DNA from 2 places in the Streptomyces sp. NBC_01390 genome. Region 2 is predicted to be linked to the other one. Evidence: riboswitches for the same ligand, from Rfam matches in the RefSeq annotation. Region 2 holds a riboswitch; the other holds the start of a gene.
The links. Region 2 has a riboswitch for cobalamin ahead of OG241_RS37885 (ribonucleoside-diphosphate reductase subunit alpha). Riboswitches for the same ligand answer to the same signal wherever they lie in the genome.
Positions count from the first base shown of each region.

Region 1: it holds a riboswitch for cobalamin, as region 2 does, so the genes downstream of both, OG241_RS02490 (CbtB-domain containing protein) here and OG241_RS37885 (ribonucleoside-diphosphate reductase subunit alpha) in region 2, are expected to answer to the same signal.

Region 1 covers NZ_CP109551.1:586,340-594,110, reverse strand. The annotation lists gene OG241_RS02500 (ferredoxin) at 1-372, shown strand, start outside; gene OG241_RS02495 (histidine phosphatase family protein) at 695-1,279, opposite strand; cobalamin riboswitch at 1,384-1,540, shown strand; gene OG241_RS02490 (CbtB-domain containing protein) at 1,580-1,801, shown strand; gene OG241_RS02485 (CbtA family protein) at 1,828-2,604, shown strand; gene OG241_RS02480 (acyl-CoA dehydrogenase family protein) at 2,758-3,948, shown strand; gene OG241_RS02475 (cytochrome P450) at 4,440-5,738, opposite strand; gene OG241_RS02470 (glutamine synthetase family protein) at 5,760-7,115, opposite strand; gene OG241_RS02465 (ferredoxin) at 7,483-7,671, shown strand; gene OG241_RS02460 (NAD(P)/FAD-dependent oxidoreductase) at 7,677-7,771, shown strand, end outside.
Region 2 covers NZ_CP109551.1:8,385,103-8,392,873, forward strand. The annotation lists gene OG241_RS37875 (putative Ig domain-containing protein) at 1-1,389, opposite strand, end outside; gene OG241_RS37880 (ribonucleotide-diphosphate reductase subunit beta) at 1,699-2,724, opposite strand; gene OG241_RS37885 (ribonucleoside-diphosphate reductase subunit alpha) at 2,724-5,102, opposite strand; cobalamin riboswitch at 5,228-5,369, opposite strand; gene OG241_RS37890 (ATP-binding protein) at 5,642-7,771, shown strand, end outside.

The sequences.
Region 1 (7,771 bases), 7.8 Mb from region 2:
TTCCGGTTCCTGGAGGACCGCTTCGTCTGTGCGCAGGCGTGCACCGAGTGCGCGCGCTCATGTGCGCTGCGCGCCAGTGTCGCGGACCCGGACGGGTCTCCCGAGGATGCCCTCGCGCGCCGCAAGGGCATCCTGTGCGCGGAGGTGTGCGACGCGACGTGCCGCCTGCTCTCCGAACAGGCGGACCAGGACGAGGCCGCCCTCCGGGTCCAACTGGAGTGGTGCGGCACGGTCTGCCTCGAAACCGCCCAGGTCTTCGACGACCACTCCGGCGGCCAGGACACGGCGAAGGCATGCCGCGAGTGCGCACAGGCATGCAAGGACTTCGCCTGGACGCTGGACACCCCGCGCCGCGGGACCGACAGCGCGTGAGCCGCACCGCGCCATGAACCGCCGGTCCACGTCCGGACACCCTCGCCTGTGGGCCGACGGCGCGTGAGCCGCACCGTGCCGTGACCGACCGGTTCCCATCCGGGCGCCTCGCCCGGAGGCCGACGGCGCGTGAGCCGCACCGCGCCGTGAACGCGCCGGTTCACCTCCGAATACCCTCGCCCGCGAGATGACGGCAGGTGAGCCACGCTGCCCCGCGAACCCGCCGGTTCACGTCCCGGACGCCCCCGCCCGTGGGACGACAGCATGTGAGCCGCGCGCGCCGATCCGCGTCGTGAACCCCGGGTTCACGACCGAACGCCCCCTACGTGTCGTGCGGCGCACCAAGCGGCCGGCCAAGGCGCACATTCCAGTGCCCCGCCCGGCCGCTCAACTCCGTTGCCGTCAACGGCGGAACGTCGATCCGCCAGAACGCCGACTCCGGCGCACCGAGCGCTCGTACCGTCGCCGCCCGTACGACCTCAGGCTCGACAACCGCCACCGTCCGGCCCGTGACCCGCGCCGCCGTCCCGTCCAGCCAGTGGGCGATCCGGTCGCAGAGCCCGCGGACCGACTCCCCGCCGTGCGGGGCCGACTGAGGGTCGGTCAGCCACTGGGCCAGCGCTTCCGGCTCCTTCTCCGTCACCTCGGTCAGGGTCGCGCCGCGCCAGCGGCCCGCGTCCAGACCGGCCGGCCCCGGTACCGAACCGGCGTCGAGGACCAGTGCCCGGGCCGTCTCGCGGCAGCGCGCGGTGGGGGAGACCCAGACCGTGGACACTGCCGGCAGGCTCCCTGCCGCCGCCAGGGCGAGCCGCAGCCCCGACTCGTCCAGGGAACAGTCGTCGTCGAAACGGGCCTCCCGCAGGGCCGCGCTGATCGCCGGTGAGATCAACATCACTCGGCTCGTCATCCGGTCTCTCCCGCGCTCATTCCGCCCCAATATTCGTTGTCATGCACGGAACTTGAGGCACCGTACGGCGCACCGCCGCGCCGTACGCCGTCCCACGCGCCCTTGGCCGAACCCCCGCTTCGCGGTACCTTCACGACGATATTGACGACGGTTCGACGGAAGCCGGTGGGAATCCGGCACGGTCGCGCCACTGTAAGCCCCGTACGCACCCGCCTGGTGCGGCCCGGGGGCAAGTCAGACCCGTGACTGTCGTCCTCCGCACCACCGATACGGGACGCGAGTTCCCCCAGGAGGTCTGTCATGGCACAGTCCGCGATTCAGCCGACCGCCGCACCCACCGCCGTACCCGAGAAACTGCCGATCGGCGCGATCACCCCCTGGGCGGTCTTCTTCGGCGTGCTGATGCTGGTGCTGCTCTACTTCGTCGGCGCCGAACAGGGCGCCACCTCCCTGGTCTCCGGCGAGGGTGTGCACGAATGGGTGCACGACGCCCGCCACCTGCTCGGCTTCCCCTGCCACTGACGAGGACAGGGAACGCACACGAGCTCATGAACTCCACAACGGTCAGAAACCTCCTGGTCCGCGGCATGCTCGCGGGCCTGGTCGCGGGTGTGCTCGTCTGGGTCGTCGCGTACGTCTTCGCCGAGCCGCTCGTCGACGACGCGATCGCGTTCGAGAAGATGCACGAGGCCCACGGGCACGCCGAACAGGCCCTGGTCTCCCGTGCGTTGCAGTCCACCGTGGGCCTGGGCACCGGTGTCCTCGTGTACGGCGTCGCGTTCGGCGGTATCGCCGCCCTCGCGTACTGCTTCGCGCTCGGCCGGATCGGCCGCTTCGGGCCGCGCGCGACCGCGCTGCTCCTCTCGGGGGCCGGCCTGCTCGCGGTGTACGTCGTGCCGTTCCTCAAGTACCCGGCCAACCCGCCCGCCGTCGGCGACCCCGACACCCTCAACCAGCGCACCGCGCTGTTCTTCCTGATGGTCGCGCTCAGCGTGCTGCTGGCCGTCGGCGCGGTCATCCTGGGCAAGCGCCTCGCGCCGCGCCTGGGCAACTGGAACGCGACGCTCGCGGCGAGCGCCTTCCTCGTCCTCGTGGTGGGACTCGCGTACGCGTTCCTGCCGTCGTTCACCAACGAGGTCCCGGAGGGCTTCTCCGCGAGCCTTCTGTGGCGGTACCGGGTGGCCACGCTCGGCATCCAGGTGACGATGTGGACCGCGTTCGGCCTGGTCTTCGGACTGATGGCGGAACGGCTGCTCGTTCCGAGGAAGGCAGCGGCCGTCGGCGCGAGCGGCACCGAACCGCAGGCAACTCCTGTGGCGCACTGAGCGGTTCGCCGCACTGGTCTGAGGGGGTCCCGGACATCCGGGACCCCCTCAGGCGCGCGTGGACCCGTACACGCACCGCCATTCCCAATTTCTGGAACACGTTCTACCGTGTGCGCCGACAGGTCCGGCCTTGGGGAGCCAGCAGGAGGCGCCGTGCATCTCGAATACACGCCCGAGCAGCAGCAGCTGCGCACCGAACTGCGCACCTATTTCGCCGAGTTGGTGCCGGACCGCGCCTACTCACGCTTCAGTGACCACGTCGCCCAGAAGCGCTTCTACCGCGAGACCATCCGTCGGCTCGGCGCCGACCGCTGGCTCGGCGTCGGCTGGCCGCAGGAGTACGGGGGGCGCGGCCTGAGCCCGATGGAACAGTTCATCTTCTTCGACGAGGCCGCCCAGGCGGGCGTACCGCTGCCGCTCATGGCGCTCAACACCGTCGGCCCGACGATCATGCGGTACGGCAGCGACGAGCAGAAGGCGTACTTCCTCCCGAAGATCCTCGCCGGCGAGATCGACTTCGCGATCGGCTACAGCGAGCCGGAGGCGGGCACCGACCTGGCCGCACTCAAGACGCGGGCGGTACGGGACGGCGACGAAGCCACCGGCCACTACACGGTCAACGGCCACAAGATCTGGACGACGAACGGCGACACGGCGGACTGGGTGTGGCTCGCCGTGCGCACGGACCCGGACGCCCCGCCGCACAAGGGCATCACCATGCTCCTCGTGCCGACCACCGACCCCGGCTACTCCTGCACCCTCATCCGCACCCTCGCCTCGCACGACACCACCGCCAGCTACTACGAGAACGTCCGCGTACCCGTCGCCCACCGGGTCGGCGAGGAGAACCAGGGCTGGCGGCTGATCACCAACCAGCTCAACCACGAGCGCGTCACCCTCGCCGCTCACGGCACGATGGCCATCCGCTCCCTGCACGAGGTCCAGCGCTGGGCGATGGAGACCAAGCTCGCCGACGGCCGCCGTGTCGTCGACCTGCCGTGGGTGCGCCGCCGCCTGGCGCAGATCCACACCAAGCTCGACGCGATGAAGCTCCTCAACTGGCAGATGGTGAACGCCGTCCAGGAAGGCACCCTCACCCCCCAGGACGCCTCGGCGGTCAAGGTCTACGGCTCCGAGGCCCGACGCGAGGCCTACGCCTGGCTCCTGGAGATCGTCGCCGCCCCGGGCGCGCTGAAGGAGGGCTCGGCCGGCGAGATACTCCACGGCGAACTGGAACGCGGCTACCGATCGGCGGTGATCTTCACCTTCGGAGGCGGCAACAACGAGATCCAGCGGGAGATCATCTCGTGGATCGGGCTGGGGATGCCGAGGGTGCGGCGCTGAGGTCTTTGTGACGAGGACTTTTAGTTGGCACAAAAGAGGGATAGTTGGCACCAAGATCACGCGCGTTCTCACAGGTGGCGACGCATCACTTTGATGCAGTGGCCTTGGCCGCGTTCGATCGGTCCCGGGGATACGGGATCCCGAGGTTCATGCCGCTGTCGCTGGTGATCGGTGGCTGCTGCCAGGCGAGGCTCATCTGTGCACCGGCTTCCGCGCGCCGTGGCCACGAGGCTTGGGTAGGGGCCCGCGACGGTCGTGGCCTCGATCTGGAGCCACGCCTGGTGGAAGGCCATCCGTGCCAGCAGGCTGCTGACCTCGTCGGTTAGCTGTTGCCCTACGGCGGACGAGGACTCCGGTCGGCGCCGTATGCGGTACGGCATTTGGTGTGACCATGCCCTTCCGAACGGCCGCGCTCAGAGTGTTGCCGCCGCAAACACACAGAGCTGTGGGCACCCGGCGGTCCGGGTGGCCACAGCTCTGTGTACAGGCGGTCAGGCGAGGGTGACCTCGACCGGCAGTTTCTTGATGCCGTTGACGAAGTTGGAGCGGACCCGGGGGACGTCGCCGGCGAGGCGGATGCCGGCGAGGCGCGGGATCAGTTCCTCGAACATGATGCGGATCTCGGTGCGGGCGAGCAGGTTGCCCAGGCACAGGTGGGGGCCGCCCTTGCCGAAGGTGAGGTGGTCGTTGTTCTGGCGGGTGACGTCGAAGTCGTACGGGTTGCCGAAGACCTCTTCGTCGCGGTTGCCGGAGGCGTACCACATGACGACCTTGTCGCCCTCCTTCACCCGCTTGCCGCCGAGTTCGACATCGCGTGTCGCGGTACGGCGGAAGTGGTAGACGGGCGTGGCCCAGCGCAGGAACTCCTCGACGGCGACCGGGATGAGAGAGGGGTCTTCCTGGAGCCTGGTCAGCTGCTCGGGGTGCTGGATGAGAGCCAGCATGGAGTGCGAGATGGTGTGCCGGGTGGTCTCGTTGCCGGCCACGACCAGCAGCAGGAAGTAGTTGTCGAAGTCCTGCGCGGAGAGCGGGACGCCGTCGCGCGGGGTTTGGTTGATGAGTCTGGAGATCAGGTCGGTGCCGGTGCCGCCCCGCCGCTGGCGAGCCAGCTCCCGTCCGTACTCGAAGACCTCCAGCGAGGCCGGGCTACGGAAGGGCAGATCCTTGTACTGCTCGCTCTCCTTGCTGTGGAGGAGGACATCGGCGTAGTCGGGGTCCGTGTTGCCCATGATCCGGTTGCCCCAGTCGATGAGCTGCTGGTTGTCCTCCGGGGGGACGTCGAGGAGCCGGGCGAGGACGTTGATGGGGAAGTCGGCGGCGACGTCGGCGACGAAGTCGAACGTGCCCTTGGCGAGGGCCGTGTCCAACGTCCTGGCGGTCAGGCCGCGCAGGAAGTCGGCGTACTCGTTGATGACGCCCTGGCCGAACTGACGCTGCAGCAGGCTGCGCATCGCTCGGTGGCGTACGCCATCCAGTTCCAGGATGGAGGCGCGCTTCTTGATCTGGTCGTCGTCGAGTTCTTCGAGGTTGGCGAACTTGGTGGAGGTGAAGGTCTGCGGGTCGCGTCCCACGCGGGCGATGTCCTCGTGCCGGGTGACGGCCCAGAAGCCGTGGTTGGGCTCGGGCTCCGGCTGCCAGTGGACCGGGTCCTGGTGGCGCAGGGTGTGGAACATGCGCCAGGGGGTGACGCCGTCGAGGAACTTGTCGTTGTCGGCGAGGTCGACCTCGTCCAGCGGCATCGGGTCGTCGGGCGCGTGGTGGGTGTTGGTGGTGTTCAGGGTGCTCGTCATGGTGTGCTCCTGGCGGGGTGCTCAGAGGTGGTAGGAGTACTCGGCGAACTCCCAGTCGGTGACGTGTCGTTGGAAGCGTTCGGCCTCGTCGCGCTTGTAGGCGAGGAAGGACGCGGTGAAGTCCTTGCCCAGCAGTTCGATGAGCGCTTCGTCGGCTTCGAGGGCGTCGAGCGCGGCGGTCAGGTTCATTGGCAGGACCTGGGACTTCTCCAGGTCGTAGCCGTAGCCCTCCAGCGGCGCGGGCGGCTCCTTGCCCTCCTGGACGCCGAGCAGGGCGGCGGCGGTGAGCGCGGCGATCGCGAGATACGGGTTGGCGCCGGCGTCTCCGAGCCGTAGCTCCAGGCGGGCGCCGGAGCCGCGCTCGGGCGGGATACGGACCATGGCGCTTCGGTTGTCCAGGCCCCAGTTGATCAGCCAGGGCGCGAGGGTGTCGGGCCCGAAGCGCTTGTACGAGTTGACGGTCGGGTTGAGCAGCGCGGCGAGCGCCGGGGCGTGGGTGAGAAGGCCGGCGATGGCGTGCCGGGCGTTGCCGGAGAGACCGAAGGCGCCGGCCGGGTCATCGAAGACGTTGCGGCCGTCGGCGTCGACGCAGGAGAAGTGCAGGTGGAAGCCGGAGCCGCCCGAATCGTTGAAGGGCTTGGCCATGAAGGTGGCCAACTTGCCTTCCTTGCGAGCCAGTTCCTTGACAGCGGCCTTGAAGCGGAACGCCCGGTCGGCGGCGTCCAGGGCGTCGGAGTGGGTCAGGTTGATCTCGTACTGGCCGCCGTCGAACTCGTGGTTGCCGGTGATGACGCCGATACCGAGGTCGCGCAGCTGTCGCAGGGTACGCAGCAGGTGGTTGTCGGGGTCGGCGCGCAGGCCGGCAGTGTAGACGGACCCGGTGACGGCGGGGCTGCGCCGCCAGCGGTTCGGCGCGGTGGCGTCCTCTTCGAGGAGGAAGTACTCCAGCTCCGGGCCGACGACCGGGCTCAGACCTGCGTCCGTACATCGGGCCAGCACCGAGCGCAGCAGATCACGCGGCGACTCCGCGGCCGGGTCGCCGGTCGCCGGGTCGGTCGTGTCACCGAGACACCACGCAACGCCGGGCTCCCAGGGCACGCGCGCGAGGGTGCTCAGGTCCGGTCGCACGGAGATGTCGGGCAGGCCGGCCTCGATGCCGCCCTGGATCGCGACGACGTCGCCGCGCGGGGTGGTGTGGTAGACGGCGCGGCAGAAGGCCAGGCCGTGCTCGCAGGCCGACGGCAGGTGGTCGAGCAGCACGTCGCGGGCGCGGTCGGTGCCGATGAGGTCGGGGTAGGTCACCCGGACGACGTCGATGCCCTCGGCGGCGAGCTGGTCCTGGTGCCGGCGGACGGATGGGGTGTCGTGAGCGCTCACCGATGTCTCCTCGGCGGATTCGGGGCACCTCTCGGGCCTCGGGCCCGGGGGAGGGTGGCGGAGCGAAGACTGGACCGGAGCGCCGGGCGATGGCGCGGGCGTGAAGCCCCGGGTCAATCATTTGAAGCCAAACGGTATGGAGATGGCCACCTTCCCGCAAGGGGGTGCACCAAAGAATTTATCCATCCGGATAGGTATTGACCAGAGCGCGGCGGCTTCCTATGTTGTTTGAAGCCAAACGAGTCAGGGGTTCGGTTCTCCCGTACCCCTTTGGCCAAGGGCCCGGCCACTGGCCGGGCCCTTCCATCCCGCCCCTGCCCCGCTCTCCCGCCCGCTCCGGCGCACCCACCTTCCAGGAGGACCGGCCATGAAGGTCGTCGTCGACATGAACAAGTGCAAGGACCACGGACAGTGCGTCTTCGCGGCCCCCGACGTCTTCCAGCTGGAGGACAACGGACGGCTGGCCTACGTCAGCGACCCGGACGACACCCTGCGCGACGAGGTCGAGGAAGCCGCCGACGTCTGTCCGCTGCAGGCCATCCGGATCGAGGACTGAGCGGCATGACGACGCAGCGCATCCTCGTCGCCGGGGCCTCAATGGGCGGCCTGCGCGCGGCCGAACAACTCCGCGGCGCCGGGTGGACCGGCGCGATCAC
Region 2 (7,771 bases):
CGACCGGCTGCCCGGGTTGGTGACGGTCACCGTGTTGCCCGTGCTGGTGCCCGAGGTGAAGGCCGTGGTGCCGTTGGGGGTGCCCCAGCCGGTCGGACCGTCGTAGCCGGTGGCCGCGGTGCAGAAGTACGAGGTGGTGCAGGAGCCGTTGTTGCCGCTGGTGACGTCGTACAGGTTGCTCGTGTGGCTGTAGGGGTACTTCGCCGGGTAGTCACTGGAACCCGGGGTGCCGGCCAGCGCGTACACGCCCGCGATGATCGGCGCCGAGGCGCTCGTACCGCCGTAGACGGCCCAGCCGGAGCCGCCGTAGGTGTCGTAGACGGCCACACCGGTGGCGGGGTCGGCGACGGCGGAGACGTCCGCCTCCATGCGCTTGGTGCACCCGGTGTCGGTCTGCCAGCTCGGCTTGGGGTCGTACGCCGAGCAGCCGGACCCGGTTCCCTCCGTGCTGCTGGTCTTCCACACGGACTCGGTCCAGCCGCGGGAGTTGGAGGAGGTGGAGAGGGCGGTGCCGCCAACGGCGGTCACGTACTGGGAGGTTGCCGGGTACTCGGCGCCGTAGGCGCTGTCACCCGAGCTGACCGTGATCGCGACACCGGGGTGCTTGAAGTACGAGGTGTCCTCGGTGGTCTGGGAGGACGCCTCGGAGCCGCCCCAGCTGTTGGAGACGAACTTCGCACCGAGCGACACGGCCTCGTTCTCGGCGATGCCGAGGTCGGAGTCGTTGGCGGAGGTGGCCTCGACGAGGATGATGTTGCAGTTGGGGCAGACGGCGCTGACCATGTCGAGGTCGAGCGCCTCCTCGCCGGCCCAACCGGTGTCGTTGGTCGGCAGCGAGGTCGTCGAGCCGGTCTGACTGACCTGCTTGAAGCAGCCGCTGGCCTTGGTGCAGGCGGACAGGCCGTACTGCGAACGGTAAGTGGCGAGGTCCGCCTCGGCGTTGGGGTCGTTGTACGCGTCGACGACGGCAACTGTCAGGCCGGAACCGCCCGTTGACGGGAGGTTGTAGGCGCTGTGCAGGTTGGCCGGGCTGAGCCCGGAGGGCGCGGCGGCGGCCGCGGCGGCCAGCCGCTGCTTGATGTCGGTGCGGCGCTGGGCGAAACAGGAGACGTGACCGGGCTCGGCGGTGGCGCACAGATGCGTGGTCGGCACCTTCTGGCCGGCCTTGCCGGTCGAGTGGAACGTCTGCCGGTCCGGGGAGGTGAGGGCCCTGGAGTTCTGGGTGACGTGGGAGGTGGGCGCGGCTGCGTGCGTGACAGTTCGCGCTGCGGGCGCGGCGTGCGCCGGCGCCGCGACGAGTCCGGCGAGGCTGAGGGCGAGGGCGGGAGTGGCGACGACCAGGAGTCTTCGCAGGCTCCGGCGGGGCTTGTCTGTGCGTGTTTTACGCATGGGGGTACTGCCTCCGTCGTTGGAGTGGGGTTCTCGACGCTGGTGGCAGGCCTGTGACGCGCGTAGCGGCAGCAGTGCGCGATTTCGTCAGGGGCATGACACTTGAACGTTCTGTGATGCCGATGTGCGCATGACAGGATCGCCAGAAAAGTAGCCGGGGCCGACGAGACCGGAACAGACGTCCCGGAAGAACTTTGCCGCTCCATAGAAGGTCCATGGACGGCCGATGGGCGGTCCATGGACGAGACCTCGCGCTTGATGGTGCGGTCCTTACCGTTCGGTAAGGACCGCACCATCAGTGACGTGACGTCAGAAATCCTCGTTGAGGTCGACCGTGCCCTCCACGGCCACCTGGTACGCCGACGGGCGCCGCTCGAAGAAGTTGGTCAGTTCCTGGACACCCTGCAGCTCCATGAAGGAGAAGGGGTTCTCCGAGCCGTACACCGGGGCGAAGCCCAGGCGCGCCAGCCGCTGGTCGGCGACGCACTCCAGGTAATGGCGCATCGACTCGGTGTTCATACCCGGCAGACCCTCACCGCACAGGTCCCGGCCGAACTGCAGCTCCGCCTCGACCGCCTCCCGCATCATGTCGGTCACCTGCTGCTGGAGCTGCTCGTCGAACAGCTCCGGCTCCTCCTTGCGGACGGTGTCGACCACCTCGAACGCGAAGCTCATGTGCATCGTCTCGTCCCGGAACACCCAGTTGGTGCCGGTGGCGAGACCGTGCAGGAGACCCCGGCTGCGGAACCAGTAGACGTAGGCGAAAGCACCGTAGAAGAACAGGCCTTCGATGCACGCGGCGAAGCAGATCAGGTTGAGGAGGAAACGGCGGCGGTCGGCCTTGGTCTCCAGTCGGTCCAGCTTCTCGACCTCGTTGATCCACCTGAAGCAGAACTCGGCCTTCTCGCGGATGGACGGGATGTTCTCCACCGCGTCGAAGGCGGCGGCCCGGTCCGCCGGATCGGGGAGATAGGTGTCGAGCAGCGTCAGATAGAACTGGACGTGCACGGCCTCCTCGAAGAGCTGCCGGCTCAGGTAGAGCCGCGCCTCGGGGGAGTTGATGTGCTTGTAGAGCGTCAGCACCAGGTTGTTGGCCACGATCGAGTCGCCCGTCGCGAAGAACGCGACCAGCCGGCCGATCATGTGCCGCTCACCCTCGGACAGCTTCGCCAGGTCGGAGACGTCCGAGTGGAGGTCGACCTCCTCGACGGTCCAGGTGTTCTTGATGGCGTCCCGGTAGCGCTCGTAGAAGTCCGGGTAGCGCATGGGACGGAGGGTCAGCTCGAAGCCCGGGTCGAGAAGGTTCTTCTCGGTCTTCTCAGGTGCGGTGGTCATTACTGGCAGGCCTCGCAGGACTCGGGGTTCTCAAGGGAGCAGGCGACGGCGTCGGGGTCGGCGACCTGCTGGACGGGGACGGTCTTCTCGGCCTGTGCCTGCGCGGCGCGGGCGATGCGGGTCGCCGGGCGTGAGCGCAGGTAGTACGTCGTCTTCAGGCCCGACTTCCAGGCATACGCGTACATCGACGACAGCTTGCCGATCGTCGGCGTCTCCAGGAACAGGTTCAGGGACTGCGCCTGGTCCAGGAACGGCGTCCGGGCGGCGGCCATGTCGATGAGGCCGCGCTGCGGGATCTCCCACGCCGTGCGGTACAACGCCCGTACGTCGGCCGGGATCCAGGCGAAGTCCTGCACCGAGCCGTTCGACTCGCGCAGCGCCTCCCGGGTGCGGGCGTCCCACACGCCGAGGTCCTTCAGCTCCCGTACCAGATACGAGTTGACCTGGAGGAACTCGCCGGACAGCGTCTCGCGCTTGAACAGGTTGGACACCTGCGGCTCGATGCACTCGTACACGCCGGCGATCGAGGCGATGGTGGCGGTGGGCGCGATCGCCAGGAGCAGGGAGTTGCGCATCCCGGTCGAGGCGATACGTGCCCGCAGCGCCGACCAGCGCTCGGGCCAGTTCAGCTCGACGTCGTAGTGGTCGGGGTGCAGCACACCACGGGCGGTACGGGTCTTCTCCCAGGCCGGCAGTGGACCGTTGCGCTCGGCGAGGTCGGCGGAGGCCTCGTACGCGGCGAGCATGATCCGCTCGGCGATCCGCGTGGAGAGGGTCTTGGCCTCGGGCGAGTCGAAGGGGACGCGCAGCTGGAAGAAGACGTCCTGGAGGCCCATGGCGCCCAGGCCGACCGGGCGCCACCGGGCGTTCGAGCGGCCCGCCTGCTCGGTCGGGTAGAAGTTGATGTCGACGACCCGGTCGAGGAAGGTGACGGCGGTACGGACCGTCTCGTCCAGCCGCTCCCAGTCGATGTCACCGGCCGCCGTGTCGACGAACGCCCCGAGGTTCACGGAACCCAGGTTGCAGACCGCCGTCTCCCCGTCGTCCGTGACCTCCAGGATCTCCGTGCACAGGTTCGAGGAGTGGACGACACTGCCCGGCTCGGCCGTCTGGTTGGCGGTGCGGTTGGCCGCGTCCTTGAAGGTCATCCAGCCTTGGCCGGTCTGCGCGAGGGTACGCATCATGCGGCCGTACAGATCGCGGGCCGGGATGGTCTTCCGGGCGAGCCCGGCCTCCTCGGCCGCGCGGTAGGCGGCGTCGAACTCGGCGCCCCACAGGTCGACCAGTTCGGGCACGTCGGAGGGGGAGAAGAGCGACCAGAGGGCGTCCGTGTCCACCCGGCGCATGAACTCGTCCGGGATCCAGTGCGCGAGGTTCAGGTTGTGCGTACGGCGGGCGTCCTCACCCGTGTTGTCGCGCAGCTCCAGGAACTCCTCGATGTCGGAGTGCCAGGTCTCCAGGTAGACCGCGGCGGCACCCTTGCGCCGGCCGCCCTGGTTCACGGCGGCGACGGAGGCGTCCAGCGTCTTCAGGAACGGCACGATGCCGTTGGAGTGCCCGTTGGTGCCCCGGATCAGCGAACCGCGGCTGCGGATACGGGAGTACGACAGCCCGATGCCACCGGCGTGCTTGGAGAGCCGGGCGACCTGGTGGTAGCGGTCGTAGATGGAGTCCAGCTCGTCGACGGGGGAGTCGAGGAGGTAGCAGGACGACATCTGGGGGTGCCGGGTACCGGAGTTGAAGAGGGTGGGGGAGGAGGGGAGGTAGTCGAGGCGGCTCATCAGCCGGTAGAGCGCGGCGACCTCGTCCAGCGCCCGCACGGTGTCGTCCTCGGCGAGACCGCTCGCCACCCGCAGCATGAAGTGCTGGGGCGTCTCGACGACCCGGCGGGTGATCGGGTGGCGCAGAAGGTAGCGGCTGTACAGCGTGCGCAGCCCGAAGTACCCGAAGCGGTCGTCGCCCTCGATGTCGATCAGGGCGTCGAGACGGTCCGTGTGCAGCCGGACGAACTCGGCGGTGCGGTCGGCGATCAGGCCCTCCCGGTGCCCGACCGCGACCGACTCGGAGAAGGAGGTGACGCCCTGTGAGGCGGCCTCCGCTGCGATGGTGACGGTCAGTAGCCGGGCGGCCAGCCGGGAGTAGGCGGGGTCCTCGGAGATGAGGCCGGCCGCCGCCTCGGTGGCCAGCTCGCGCAGCTCCGACACGTCGGCCCGCGCGGACCGGCCGCGCAGCGCGGCGGCGGCGACCCGGCCGGGGTCGGCGTCGGGAAGGTCGGCGGTCAGCTCGGTCAGGGTCCGCAGCAGCGCGGTACCAGGACCGTCCGTCTCGACTGCGGCCTCTGGGGTCGCTGAAGCCGGTTCGGCTGGCGCGATGGTCACAGGGGGGCTCTCCCTCGCTCGGCACGGGGCCTTGCGGAGGGCAGCGGGGCACACGGACGCCTTACGGGCACGCGTGCGTCCACCGGCCCACTCCACGAGGCCCGGACGTCAGGCACCCGGACCGGTCGGCCGGGCACACCGTCGGCAGGTCCTCGGACTGGCCAAGCGCACAAACGTGCACGAGTACACCGTTGCGGGACAGTTCCGGATTCACACCGGATTCCCCTGCGGCGACAGCGAGCACGAGCATACATCTTGTGCTCACCCGTCACGCCACCCCCAGATGTTGTGTCGGGGCGGTTTCAGAGCGTCAGCTGACAGCCGATCAGGGCGAGTTCGTCCGGTGTGGCGGGAGACTTCCGTCCAGCCCGGGTGCGGACGAAACCCGATGTTCCCGGACGCCCCGCGTGGTGCCGGACGCCCGGGTTGCGAAGCGCGCCCGGAGTGATTCCATGGAAGTGACCGTCGGCGCCGCGCGAATCCTCTCCCGCCGGCCCTCCGTCCCGGGAACCGCTTTCGGAACTCGCAGGGAGAACGCCATGACGAGGGTTGTCCGCCGTCCGCCCTGCAAGGAGCGACCGCGCGACGCGCCGATGGCCACCCTCGCCCTCAGACGGGCGGGACACCGGGTCGGCCACGGGTTCGTCGGCCGCTGGCACTCCCTGACGATCCGTCTGGAGGCCCGCCGAGGTGCCACCCGCCCCAGGAAATGGCGCCGATGGCTCTCCTACGCCAACGTCACCAGGACGATCTGGCTGGTCGCCGTGCTGGCGTTGCTCGCCTGGGTCGGGGAGGGCCTGTTCATCTTCATCACGCACGACACGACCGGCTTCGAGAAGTGGCGGCAGGGCAACGAGGGGTTCGAGACCGTCTTCAAGTTCGTCGGTCCGATCCTCGCCGCCTCGATCGCCGCCGCGCTCTTCCTGTTCTGGTGGTACCGCTGGACCAAACGGCGCTATCTCACCAAGACGCTGCGGGATCCGCGCCGGCTGGTGCCCACCGCCGGATACGACACCGCCGAGGTCGTGGGCCGCGAGGACATCGCCCAGGTCATCGCCGAGCGGCTGCGGGAGCGCGACACCCGGCGGCCGTATCTGCTCGTCGGCGGCGTCGGAGCGGGGAAGACCGCGGTCCTCGTACGGCTCACCGAACTCCTGGCCCGCCAGAACGCGGTACCGGTGCCGGTCAGGCTGAGGGACGCGGCCGACGGCGCCGACCTGAGCTTCGAACGCCTGGCGAGGCAGCGCTTCGCGCAGGAGGCGCCCAAGGGCATTCTGGCGCGCAGCAAGACCGACCGGGTGTGGCAGCAACTCCTCGCCGACGACAAGCCGGTCGTCCTCGCCGACGGTCTGGAGGAAGCCCTTCTCGACGACGGCGGGCAGCAGAACCGGGACAACGTCATCCGCCGGGCCATCGAGCGCGCCCGCGAGGAGAAGCTGCCCCTGGTCATCGCATCCCGGCCGCACAGCCCGTTGGAGACCACCTCGGCTGCGATCGTGGAGCTGGAACCGCTCAGTGAGGAGGCGGCGCTGCGCTTCGTCGCGGCGGGCGTACCGGAGACCGACGAGCGCCGGGTGGACTGGATCGTGGAGACGGCGGAGGTGACGGAGTCGCCGATCTACCTCCAGATCGCCCGGGAACTCCATCGGCGGGGAATCCTGGAGCACGACCGTCCAGGCGACGACCCTCGGCACATGAACACCCGCAGCCGCGACCGCGCGACCCTGCGGCTGTGGCTGATGGAGACCTGGACCGAGGCGCTGTGCGAGGGAAAGCTGCGCGAGGACGTCGCGCTGTCCCCGCAGGAGCGTCGCGACACGCTCGAAGTGGTCTCGGCCCTGGCCTGCGTCGGACTGCTCCAGGACAAGCTGGAGGTCGGCTTCGCGGAGCTGCTCGACCCGGACATCCTGCACCCGGGCCCGGCACGGCGCGCGCGGGCCCGAGCCGAGCACCTGTGGGCCGGCCGCGGCTTCGACCAGTACGGCAAACGCGGTAACACCCTCACCGACTGGCATCGGCGCCGGATCTGGAACGCGTTGTGCGAGCGGCTCGGCGACGCGGAACGCAGGCGGCTGCGCGAGGGCAACCTGGACCAGTGTCATGCCGTCCTCGCGCGCTTCGCGGCCCACGCGAACAAGCTCCGACTGGTGGAGGGGTCCGAGCACAGAGTTCGCTTCCCGCACAGCATCATCCAGGCCTACTTCGGCTGTCGCCTGCTGAACCACCTGGGCGAGCGGGAAGCCGGCGACCTGGCCGAGCAGTCGCTCCAGCCGCCCGGTCCCAGCCGTGAACTGCTCATCGCCCTCGTCCTGCTGTCCCGTCACTCGGCGGCGAACCCTCCCGAGCGGGGCCACGGTGTGCGGGCGGAGCTGCGGAAGGAGATCGCGGAACTGGTACGGCAGGCGCCGGTGAGGGGTCGCCCGCTCGCTCATCGGCTGTGTGCCGCCGCGGGCCTCCGCACCGACGACCCCAAGGCCCTGGACCTCTACGCGGCCGCCCTGGAGATCGAGAGTGCCGAGGACGACCCGCGAAAGCTGATCGAGATCGTCACCGCGGTGCGCGAACACTGGGCCGACATCAAGGGGGACCGGAGCACCCTGCGGGACGCCAAGCGCAGAGTGCTCAAACAACTGGGTGCCGCGCTGCGGAAGGTCTCCGCCCGTATCGAC